Pedosphaera parvula Ellin514: one gene and its partners. The protein of the gene in region 2 interacts with the protein of the main gene of each other region in a pairwise test. Links are inferred from orthologs where the notes say so. Each region holds a gene or a part of one and is shown on either strand. Other genes may lie near its edges.

Evidence for each region. The genes of interacting proteins can lie anywhere in the genome.
Region 1: the proteins of groL (region 2) and grpE interact in binary tests that used the Escherichia coli proteins (3 or more experiments, as listed by UniProt). The link is inferred for Pedosphaera parvula Ellin514 from one-to-one orthologs.
Region 3: the proteins of groL (region 2) and aceE interact in binary tests that used the Escherichia coli proteins (3 or more experiments, as listed by UniProt). The link is inferred for Pedosphaera parvula Ellin514 from one-to-one orthologs.

What each region holds. Positions count from the first base shown.
Region 1 is NZ_ABOX02000036.1:33,019-36,402, forward strand. The notes cover bases 1-2,724. They hold grpE (nucleotide exchange factor GrpE), read right to left. Parts: upstream 1,781-2,724; coding sequence 1,220-1,780; downstream 1-1,219. Other genes in these bases: CFLAV_RS22360 (RsmE family RNA methyltransferase), read right to left, coding at 1-36; dnaJ (molecular chaperone DnaJ), read right to left, coding at 69-1,211; CFLAV_RS22375 (glycosyltransferase family 117 protein), read right to left, coding at 1,905-2,724. Outside these bases: more of CFLAV_RS22375, read right to left, coding at 2,725-3,384. UniProt on the Escherichia coli protein: Participates actively in the response to hyperosmotic and heat shock by preventing the aggregation of stress-denatured proteins, in association with DnaK and GrpE. It is the nucleotide exchange factor for DnaK and may function as a thermosensor.
Region 2 is NZ_ABOX02000008.1:39,990-44,284, reverse strand. What follows is about bases 526-3,500. They hold groL (chaperonin GroEL), read right to left. Parts: upstream 2,848-3,500; coding sequence 1,204-2,847; downstream 526-1,203. Other genes in these bases: dnaK (molecular chaperone DnaK), read right to left, coding at 3,330-3,500; groES (co-chaperone GroES), read right to left, coding at 2,886-3,179; CFLAV_RS08225 (type II secretion system protein), read right to left, coding at 526-1,054. Also shown: more of CFLAV_RS08225, read right to left, coding at 179-525; more of dnaK, read right to left, coding at 3,501-4,295.
Region 3 is NZ_ABOX02000037.1:4,775-8,695, forward strand. Bases 1-3,261 are described here. They hold aceE (pyruvate dehydrogenase (acetyl-transferring), homodimeric type), read right to left. Parts: upstream 2,892-3,261; coding sequence 201-2,891; downstream 1-200. Other genes in these bases: CFLAV_RS22535 (2-oxo acid dehydrogenase subunit E2), read right to left, coding at 1-126; CFLAV_RS22545 (lipoate--protein ligase family protein), read left to right, coding at 3,041-3,261. In the rest of the region: more of CFLAV_RS22545, read left to right, coding at 3,262-3,760; CFLAV_RS32880 (BON domain-containing protein), read left to right, coding at 3,848-3,921. UniProt on the Escherichia coli protein: Component of the pyruvate dehydrogenase (PDH) complex, that catalyzes the overall conversion of pyruvate to acetyl-CoA and CO(2).

The DNA of each region.
Region 1 (3,384 bases), on a different replicon or contig from region 2:
CTTACATTCCTCTGGTGGCAAATAGAATCTATGCATTGAACAGATTTCCTTCTGATTACGAACTGAGATTAACTGAAAAGGTTTTTAGCCTTTTCAAAGAAACCCTTGGTTAGAGGATTGACGGTTTCATCGCACAAGGCGGCGAATTCCTGCAGCTTCGCTTTTTGAGCGCTGTTAAGATGCGCGGGAACCTCGACGGTTACACGGACGTGCAAATCTCCTGAGCCAAATCCTTGAACGTTTCTCATGCCCTTACCTTTAAGCCGGAAGGTGGTGCCAGGTTGTGTTCCAGCAGGAACTTTGATATGAGTTTTACCTGCCAGCGTTGGGACTTCAATTTCCGATCCCAAGGCAGCCTGAACAAAACTAATGGGCACATCACAGATCAGATCGTCACCTTCACGCTGGAATATTTCGTGTGGCTTGACGTGGAGGACGACATAGAGGTCACCGGGAGTACCGCCTCGAAGTCCAGCTTCGCCATTCCCGGAAGAACGCAGACGCGATCCTGTGTCAACACCAGGAGGAATCTTTAATTTGATCTTGGTAGTACGTTCACGGCGACCAGCGCCATTACAGGCTTTGCAAGGCTTCTCGATGACCCGGCCAGCACCTTCGCAACGAGGGCAGGTTTGGGCTATGCTGAAAATGCCACGTGAACTGATCACCTGACCGCGACCGCCACAGGTGGGGCAGGTTTTGCTCTTGGAACCGCTCTCTGCGCCAGTGCCATTGCAAACGTCGCAACGGTCCTGCTTGGTAACGGTAATTTCTTTTTCAACGCCGTGGGCTGCTTCATCAAACGAAATCTCCATATCGTACCGGAGATCGGCTCCACGCTGCGGTTGGGTGGGATCGCTGCGCCCACCGCCGAACAAGTCTTCGAAAATGCTGCCGCCACCACCGCCGCCGAAAACTTCACGGAAAATATCTGAAGGATCGTGGAAGCCTCCGGCGCGTCCGCCACCACCACCTCGCATCCGGGGATCGAATGCAGCGTGGCCGTATTGGTCATACGCAGCCCGCTTCTGAGGATCGCTAAGAGCCTCATAGGCTTCACCGAGTTCCTTGAATTTCTCCTCGGCCGCCTTATCGCCTGGATTTTTGTCAGGATGAAATTTGACAGCGAGTTTGCGGTAGGATTTTTTAATTTCCTCGAATTCGACAGTGCGCTCGACACCGAGCACCTCGTAATAATCTCGTTTAGCCATTGGAAGATCTAAGCAGCAGGTTTTTTGGCGACCATTACACTGGCAGGCCGGATCAATCGTTCCCGCAATTTATACCCCTTGCGCAATTGTTGCAAAACCTGTCCTTCGGGGACTTCAGTGCTGTCCTGTTGAGAAATGGCTTCATGGAGATTTGGATCAAAAGTTTTGCCGGTGGCATCCACTTCCTCCAAACCCGATTCAGCGAGCGCGTTTTTGAGTTGTTGAAGGATCATGTTTACGCCAGTCTGCAGCGACTGAACCGACCCTCCCTGGGCTTGGTTGGCTGCGGCCATGGCGGCATCGAAATTGTCGAGTACTGGCACCAGTCGCTTGATGAGTGACTCGTTGGCGAACTTGATGGCCTCTTCCTTCTCGCGGCTCGCACGTTTTTTGAAGTTGTCCAGGTCGGCGGCTGTGCGGAGAGCACGTTGCCAATTCTCGTCCGCTTTGGCTGCTTGAGTCTTCAGATCCTCAATCTGTTCAGGGGACAATGGCTCTGGCACCAGAGCCTTGGCTTGATTTTGAGTTTCCGCACTCTCCATGTCCGTTGGTGGTTTAACTTCTGGCATTGTGTTATTCATTATGACCGAATTGTTCCCTATGGAAATAAATCAATATTGTTTAAAATAAATGATTATTTGCCTATGGGCAACTCTCATAAGCTTACCAATGATGTAAGGTAAACTTGATTAACTACTTTGAATCGACAAGTTTCAGAAATTCCGGATTTTTCCGTAGTTTATCAAACCGAGGATCATTTTTGGCAGTAATTGAGAGATTGGTGGCTTTAGGGTCTTTTGCCAACCGTTTAGCGTTCGCGGCCAAGGCATTACGTAATGCCTGAATGGCTTCCTCAGGCTTATCGACCGCGGTTTTCATCGCGGCGAGGTCATAGGATGCTTCCGGGGAGTCCGGCTCCATTTTTGCAAGTTTTTCCAGCGCAATTTCCAATTTGGGAGAGTTCGCAAGCTGAGCATATAATCTGGCGACAGAAAGGACTGCGTTGGCGTCAGCTTTGGGACTATTCAGAATCTGGTCCAGAATTTGGAATGCCTTGTCGTTCTGTTGGGTCTGCAGGTAGGCAACCGCAAGGTTGAATCCGACTTGGAAATTTACAGGGTTGGCTGCCCATTCTTTTTCCAAAGCCGGAATGTTTGCTGTGGGTTGAGGAGCATTCTGCGGAGGAGCCATGGTATAACCGCCCTTCCTAATTTCCTTGAGCTGCTTAACCAGACCTTCCACCTGTGTGTTGTAAGGATCGAGTTTCAAGCAGGTACTCGCAACCAAAATGGCATCATCCAATTTTTCCGGCTTGTTTTGACTGGCTAATAGTTGAACGTACCGAAACACGGCCTCTGGACTGTATGGACAAAAAGCAAAGGCTTGGCGGAAAGCAAAGTCGGCTTCCTTCAGCATGCGCTCGTGGTCCGGGGTTCCCAGTGGTGAATTGTTGGCTCTCCAGGCATAAATTCCGCCAATGGAACTACGGAGCTTCGAAAAGGCTTTTTGTCCCTGGTCATCACGAACGAATTTACGATCTCCTTTAAATCCATTGAAATCGCGCTCGAGATAAACCTTTTCAATAAAGGCAGCGATGTCCTTGACTGACGTCTCGTTGGTAACCACGTTTCCGGTAAGGCGTTCTGAATATTTAGCCCAGAAATCATGGTCTTTCTTGATGATGTCAGCCGAGAATTCAGCCAGGGGCTGTCGGTTGATCTTCATGATGATGCCAAAGGGAGTAAGGTAGGGATACATCCAGTCCAGAGGAAAACTCTCTTCGACAAAGAACTCATTATTAGTATTGTGCTCAAATATAGTCTTGGTCAGCAGGCCGTTGATGGACATTACAGCGACCTGGCCTGAAACCTGAACACGATTTTCGATGACCCGAACGTCCTCCCCCGGTTTTATCTGTTTTGCCTCATTAGGACGCTGCTCGTCATGAGCATACCGGCGCTGGGCGTCTCCCAGATACTCCTGGAAGCATTGTTCTGAGTCCTTTGGTGTCGGAGTGTAGATTTCATTGGGAGGATATACACCTTCAGCGCGGCGCTGGGCTTCAATTTTTGCGCCCAAGCGCAGAAACGGTTTATCCAGGACATTATAAGCGAGGCCAGCTAGAATGTTCGTTTTATAATTGTCTTCCTTTTCCTTTTTCGAACGCAACAAT
Region 2 (4,295 bases):
AGCTTTTATTTTTTGGTTCGATTTTTTACGAGGCCAACGAACCATCCTCGGCATGCCGCCTCTGGCGTATCTCCCAAGTCGAAACCAGTACGCCCCCGAAAACGACCTCACAATATTGCCTTGCTGGCGGCCAAGGTCAAGACATCCACAAACTCTTTTGGCTTTTGGCTTAGTATTATTACTTCGCCCTTGTGGCACGTTCCTGGAGCCAGATTACATCAGGATTATTTGGCGAACTAAATTGGTCCGGCACGAACCCGTTGGGTACGAGCGACGGCATCGTTCTGTTATCGCGCCATCGCTTGATTTCAGCGTGCCCATCAGCGAAGGACAATCCGCCCGCCCGATGATGGTAACTGGCCGGCAGGTCATAAAGACCAACCTGTCCAGGCGCGTCTGGCCATCCTCGCATATCCGTGGCGAAGTTACCCCAATCAATGCTGTCCTCACGCATGTCCATTAACAAAAACGTTCCGGAAGGTCCAGGATCGGTCATGTCAGACATCCGCAGATAAATGCGCCAATTGCTGCCGCCATAAACCAAATCATTGCCCCCGGATAAAAGACCGTCATAACCGGCGAACCCACCAACCCAGAGGTTCATGGACATGCTTCTGACCCGCGACTTGCGTTCTCCATTCACAGTCACAAAGGATTTGTCCGCGGGACATCTCCATATCTCAGTTGAATTTCCGCAATATGGCCAAATCGGACTTTTCTTGATATCGACGTCAGGATCCCAATTCGAAGGATTGGCTGGATTAAAATCCAGATCTCCCAGCACCCAGGCATAGGCGCTCGATTCCGGGTGCAACCAATCATGGCTGGCATAGAGCAACTTGTCGTTGTTCTCCTCACTATACATCCTCCAGGCCAAAGTTAATTGCCGGTGGCTGGACATGCATTGTAATCCTTGAGCCTTTTGCTTGCCTTTACCCAACACCGGTAACAACAGTCCGGCCAGGATGGCAATAATCGCAATGACGACCAGCAACTCAATGAGTGTGAATCCCTCTTCACACCGTGGAGAAGCGAATGGAAGTTTCGGCTTCATGTGAACAAATGGGGCTTTTACCAATTCCACTATGTTCCAATGCCTCGTTCTGTCAATTGCAAAGCGCCTCCATCCAACCAACAAAAAGGGCGAGGTTGGGGATGCCAACCTCGCCATTGATTTTCGGTTCCTCGATGTTTAGGAGCGAATTAGTAATCCATTCCGCCCATGCCGCCGCCGTGGCCGCCGCCATGACCAGCAGGAGCCGGCTTTTCCTTCTCCGGCACTTCGGTGATCAAGCATTCAGTGGTCAGGAGCAGACCAGCGATGGACGAAGCATTCTGCAGGGCAGAGCGGGTGACCTTCTTCGGATCAACCACGCCGGCCTTGACCAGGTCTTCGTATTCGTTGGTGGCAACGTTGTAACCGTCATTGCCTTTACGCTTCTTGACTTCCTGAACCACGATGGAGCCTTCCACGCCGGCATTGGAAGCCAATGCACGGAGAGGAGCTTCGATGGCGCGCTTCACGATCTCGACACCGATCTGTTCGTCGCCTTCGAGCTTCAAAGAATCAATGGCAGGGAGACAGCGGAGCAGGGCCACGCCACCACCAGGCACAATGCCTTCTTCAACCGCCGCGCGAGTCGCGTGCAACGCGTCTTCCACACGGGCTTTCTTTTCCTTCATCTCGGTTTCAGTAGCGGCACCGACGTTGATGACGGCCACGCCACCGGCCAGCTTGGCCAGGCGTTCCTGCAATTTTTCGCGGTCGTAATCCGAAGTGGTCTCTTCAATCTGACGGCGGATTTGATTCACGCGGCCCTGGATCTCAGAGGACTTTCCGTAACCTTCCACAATGGTGGTGTTTTCCTTGTCCACCACGATCGACTTGGCACGGCCGAGGTCTTCCAAACCGATGGAGTCGAGCTTGATGCCCAGGTCTTCGGTAATGCATTTGCCGCCGGTCAGGATGGCAATGTCTTCCATCATCGCTTTGCGGCGATCACCGAAGCCAGGCGCCTTCACAGCACAAATGTTCAACGTGCCGCGCAGCTTGTTCACGACCAGAGTCGCGAGCGCTTCGCCTTCCACGTCTTCCGCAATGATCAACAGCGGCTTGCCAATCTTGGCCACCTTCTCGAGGATCGGCAGAAGATCCTTGAGGCTGCTGATTTTCTTTTCGTAATTCAGGATGTAAGCATCTTCCAGCTTGGCTTCCATCGACTCCGCGTTGGTCACGAAGTAAGGAGAAAGATAGCCCTTGTCGAACTGCATACCTTCGACGACGTCGAGGGTGGTTTCGATGGACTTGGCTTCTTCGACCGTGATGGTGCCGTCCTTGCCGACCTTGTCCATCGCGTCAGCAATGATTTCGCCGATGGTGGTGTCCCAGTTGGCGGAAACGGTTGCGACCTGCTTGATCTCTTCCTTGTCCTTGACCTTCTTGGCAATCTTGGCGAGGTGCTCGACGGCTGCATCAACGGCCTTTTGGATGCCGCGTTGCAGGCTGATCGGGCTGGCGCCAGCGGTCACGTTCTTCAAACCTTCGCGATAAATCGCTTCAGCGAGAACGGTCGCGGTCGTGGTGCCGTCACCGGCGGTGTCGCTCGTCTTGCTCGCGACTTCACGCACCATTTGCGCGCCCATGTTTTCATAAGGGTCTTCCAGTTCGATTTCCTTGGCGACGGTTACGCCGTCCTTGGTCACCGTGGGAGAACCAAATTTTTTGTCGAGCACTACGTTACGACCCTTGGGACCGAGAGTAGCCTTGACCGCGCGGCTCAGTTTTTCCACACCCTTGAGCAGGGACTGACGCGCAACTTCGTCAAATATCAATTGTTTAGCTGCCATATATTTCTAATCCTAGGTTAATTGTTGGAGTTTCAGTGTTACTCAAGGACGGCAAGAATGTCATCCGAGTTCAGGATTTTGTATTCCTTGCCATCAAGTTTGATCTCGGTGCCGCCGTATTTGCTCACGAGCACGCGATCGCCCTTCTTCACTTCGAAAGGAACTTTTTTCCCATTGTCGTCGGTTTTGCCCGTGCCGAGTGCCACGACGATGCTTTCCATCGGTTTTTCCTTGGCGGAATCAGGAATGATAATGCCGCCCTTTTTGGTTTCTTTTTCTTCGACCGCTTCAACGAGGATGCGATCCCCGAGCGGCTTAACGTTTAGTGCCATACTTGGTTTTCCTTTATCTTTTATTTTGATTTAACTGATTGAATCAAATCCCGCCGCACTCGCGTGCAGGAAAATTCGTTTAATCCGCAGACACAAGCGGAAGGACACTTCATTCTTCAAAGCGCCTTCCGCGTGAATCGCGGGCCAATATTATTTCTTATCGTCCACCACTTCGGCGTCGATGATCGGACCTTCGTCCTTGCCACCTTTGTCGCCACCGGCTTGCCCACCAGCTTCAGGGCCAGGCTGAGGTCCACCAGCTTGTCCGCCAGGTTGGCCCCCTTGCGCCTTCTCCGAAGCGGCTTTGTAAATCTCCGCCCAAACCGATTGCGAAACTTCGGTAAGCTTGTCGTTGGCCGACTTGATGGCCGCGCCATCGCTCCCCTTCAAGGCTTCCTTCACCTCGTTGACCACGCCTTCAATCTTGCTGCGATCCGCATCGGAAATCTTGTCCTTGTTATCCTTCAGCATCTTTTCCGTGCGATACACCGCATTGTCCGCCTCGTTGCGGGCATCAATCTCTTCGCGACGCTTCTTATCCTCTTCCGCGTGCGTCTCCGCATCGCGGCGCATCTTCTCGATCTCGTCCTTCGAGAGACCGCTGCTGGCCGTGATGGTGATTTTCTGTTCCTTGCCGGTGCCCAGGTCCTTGGCATTCACATGCAGGATGCCGTTCGCATCGATGTCGAACGTGACTTCGATCTGCGGCACTCCGCGCGGGGCCGGAGGAATGTCGGTCAATTGAAACTTGCCGATCGTCTTGTTGTCGCGGGAGAACTGGCGCTCACCCTGCAACACATGAATTTCCACGCCCGGTTGATTGTCCGAAGCCGTGGAGAAAATTTCCGACTTGCGCGTTGGCACTGTCGTATTGCGCTCGATCAACTTCGTGAACACGCCGCCAAGGGTTTCGATGCCCAGTGACAACGGCGTCACGTCGAGCAACAGCACATCCTTCACTTCACCCTTCAGCACGCCACCCTGGATGCCTGCGCCGATCGCCACCACTTCGTCAGGATTCACACCCTGATGCGGCGGTTTGTTGACCAAGGTATGCGCCGTTTCCACCACGCGCGGCATACGGGTCATGCCACCGACCAACACGAGCTCATCGAT
Region 3 (3,921 bases), on a different replicon or contig from region 2:
AGCCTTTTCATTTTCCAATTCAATGAGGGGTTGGTCCTTTTCAACCTTATCGCCTTCCTTTACCAAAACATTAACCACGGTGCCCGAATCGGCCCCCTCGCCCAAGTTAGGTAATTTAACATCCATAATTCTCTGCATCAAAACGCTACGGTTCTTTTGGACTTTCTTAGACGACGACTGCCGGATGCATCTTTTCCGGATCAACAATTTAAATCTTTGATCGCCTGCGCAACCAACCCTTTTTCAATCAGACCTTTCCCGGCTAACGCATGGAGAGTTGCGATCACCACCAACTCTGCATCGATTTCGAAAAACCGGCGCAGACGGGCACGCGTATCGCTGCGACCAAAACCGTCAGTGCCCAATGTCACCAATCCGCCAGGCACCCATGGAGCGATCTGATCGGGAACACTCTTCATGGTATCCGATACAGCTATAAAGGGACCCTTTTCATTCACCAGCACATTCTCAACATAGGAGAGCTTCGGATTTTCAGCCGGATGCAACATGTTCCAACGCTTCACTCCCAATGCATCGTTCCGTAAGGACTTATAACTGGTTGCACTCCAGACATCGGCCGAAACATTGTAGTCATCGGCCAAAATGGTTTGGGCACGCAAAGCTTCATTAATAATGGGACCACTGCCAAAAATGTGGGCCTTGTGCTTCAGCTTTTCAGGACCGGTTTTGAATTTATAAAGTCCCTTGAGAATTCCTTCCCGGACGCCTGCCGGCATCGCTGGCATCGGATACCTCTCATTATAAAGGGTAAGATAATATAGAATCTCCTCCCCCTTTTCATACATCCGATGAAGGCCCTCAGTGATGATAGTGGCCACTTCATAACCGAAAGCTGCATCATAGGCCAGGAGTGTTGGGATGGTGCTGGCCAACAAGAGACTGTGACCATCTTGATGTTGCAAGCCTTCACCGTTCAACGTCGTTCGACCATAGGTCGCACCCAACAGAAAGCCCTTGGCCCTGATATCTCCGGCGAGCCACATTAAATCCCCAACACGCTGGAATCCAAACATCGAATAGTAAATGTAAAATGGAATCATGTTCACGCCGAGGCTCGCGTACGCGGTGCCAGCTGCAATCAAGGAAGACATCGAACCCGCTTCAGTAATTCCCTCCTCAAGAATCTGTCCGTCCCGGCTTTCGTGGTAATAGAGCAGCGAATCCTTGTCCACCGGCTCATAAAGCTGCCCCTTGGGTGAATAAATGCCGATGTCCTTAAAAAGGGCGTCCAACCCGAATGTGCGCGCTTCGTCAGGAATAATGGGAACAATGTTTTTACCAATTAACTTATGGCGCAGTAACATCGCCAGAATACGTCCGAAGGAACTGGTGGTGCTGTTGGAACTTCCGCCTTTGAGCAGTTCAACGAAAAACTCCTGTTTGGGAACCTCCAAAGCCGGTGCTGAAACCTGCCGCTGAGGCAGAAAACCGCCGAGTGCCTTCCGACGTTCCATCAAATATTTGTGCTCGGAACTTTCCACGTCGGGCCGATAGAATGGAGCCTCGGCCACTTCTTCATCATTTATCGGAATCTTGAAGCGTGTGCGAAACTCTCGCAGTTCTTTTTCGTTCAGCTTTTTCTGCTGATGAGTGATGTTTCTGCCTTCACCAGCTTCACCCAAACCGTAGCCTTTGATGGTCTTGGCCAGAATTACAGTAGGCGATCCCTTATGCTCCATCGCTGCCCTGTAGGCGGCGAACATCTTGCGAGTGTCATGACCTCCACGGAGCAACTTGCGAATTTGCTCGTCACTCAGGTGATTAACCAATGGCAGCAATTCAGGATATTTGCCAAAGAAATGTTTGCGTGTGTAACTGCCGGGTTCGACGGAGTACTTTTGATAATCGCCATCCACCACTTCGTCCATGCGTTTGATCAGCAAGCCGGTTTTATCCTTGGCCAGCAATTCATCCCAATCGGAACCCCAAATGACTTTGATCACGTTCCAGCCAGCTCCGGTAAACAATCCTTCCAGTTCCTGAATGATTTTGCCATTGCCACGCACCGGCCCGTCCAATCGCTGCAGATTGCAATTGATGACCCAAATCAAATTGTCCAAATTTTCACGAGCCCCCAAGGTAAGAGGTCCGAGTGTTTCCGGTTCATCGGTTTCGCCATCGCCAATGAAACACCAGACCTTTGGCTCTTCATCCTTCAAAAAACCACGCGCTCTTAGGTACCTGTTAAAGCGAGCCTGATAGATTGAGCAGATTGGACCAAGTCCCATCGAGACCGTTGGGAACTGCCAAAAATTCGGCAACAAATAAGGATGAGGATAGGAGGGCAGGCCGCCACCTTCCGCGAGTTCCTGACGGAAATTTTGCAAATCCCTTTCGTCCAAACGATGCTCCAGGAAAGCACGGGCATAAATACCGGGCGAGGCGTGACCTTGAAAATAAATCATGTCCCCTGGAAAATCCCCCGTTCGGCCGCGGAAGAAATGGTTGAAAGCCACCTCGTACAGGGTGGCCGAGGATGCAAATGTTGAGATATGTCCCCCCAAACCGTCATGTAGTCGGTTCGCATTCACCACCATGGCCATGGCGTTCCAGCGGATATAGCTTTTGATTTTTACCTCCGTTTGCCAATCTCCGGGATAGGCGGGCTGTCGTTCTACAGGAATAGTGTTAATGTAGGGTGTGTTTACGATCGGCGGAACCTTGACTCCTGATTCACTTAGACGTTCGGCAAGTCTTTGCAGAAAGCGTGTAATTTTTTCGGGCTCCTGGCTCCTCAAAATCAGCTCCAAGGCTGCTTCCAGTGGCTCGACCCAATCCTGAACACCGGGTTTGCCAGTCGCAGACACGGCGTGTCCATGAGATTGAGTCGCTGCTGCCCGCTCGTCAGAATTTTCGCTCTTCAATTTCACTTTGTTATGCAAGTCTTGATGATTATTCTGAATCGTGACTGTCCAAACGAAGATTAATTGCTACCTGAAGTGCTGCAGAACACTCAGCCCAACAATTTCCTGGCATCACGCATCACGAAAAATAACTTAGCACACTTCCACATCAGTAAATGAAATACCTCGATCTTACTTTGCCAACACCCGCGGAGAACCTGGCGTGCGAAGAAGCACTGCTGGACTACTGCGAACAGGGCCGGGAAGAGGAGTTGCTCCGCTTTTGGGAACCACGGCAACACTTTGTTGTTCTGGGATACGCCAACAAGGCGGCGACGGAAGTGAATCTGAAGGCCTGTGAAACCAACCTGGTTCCAGTTCTAAGAAGGTGCAGTGGAGGCGGAACAGTGCTCCAAGGCCCGGGATGCTTGAATTATTCTCTCGTGCTCCGGATTCAAAGAGGGTCTGCGCTGGCAACCATTTCGGACACCAATACTTACATAATGAAGCAACAACTCAAGGCCTTACAGCCCTTGTTGTCAACCTCCAGCAGCGTGCAGGGGCATACCGATTTGGCGATCAACAACGTCAAGTTTTCCGGAAATGCCCAACGACGTAAACGCCACTTTCTAATTTTTCATGGAACGATCCTATTGAATTTTGACCTGCCGCTCATCGAAAACCTGCTTGCGATGCCTTCGAAACAGCCGGATTACCGTCAGAACCGTCGGCATTCGGATTTCCTGACCAATCTAAACCTGCCTGTAGAGACAGTGAAACACGCCATACAAAGAACATGGGCCGTAACTGAGCCGTTGACCGATTGGCCGCAGGAGCAGACGGCAGACCTCGTATTGAACAAATATTCGACCGATGAGTGGAACCTCAGGTTTTAGTAACTTTGCTACTGACAACGGCTTGCAGCCTACTTTGTTCATTTGACTTTTTCGACTCCGCGGTTTACCTGATTTGAGGGTAACGGAATGAAGAATTTTTTACTTGGTTCGTTTTTCGCACTGATTCTTGTTGGTGTGGCCATATGGTATTATGCTGATGT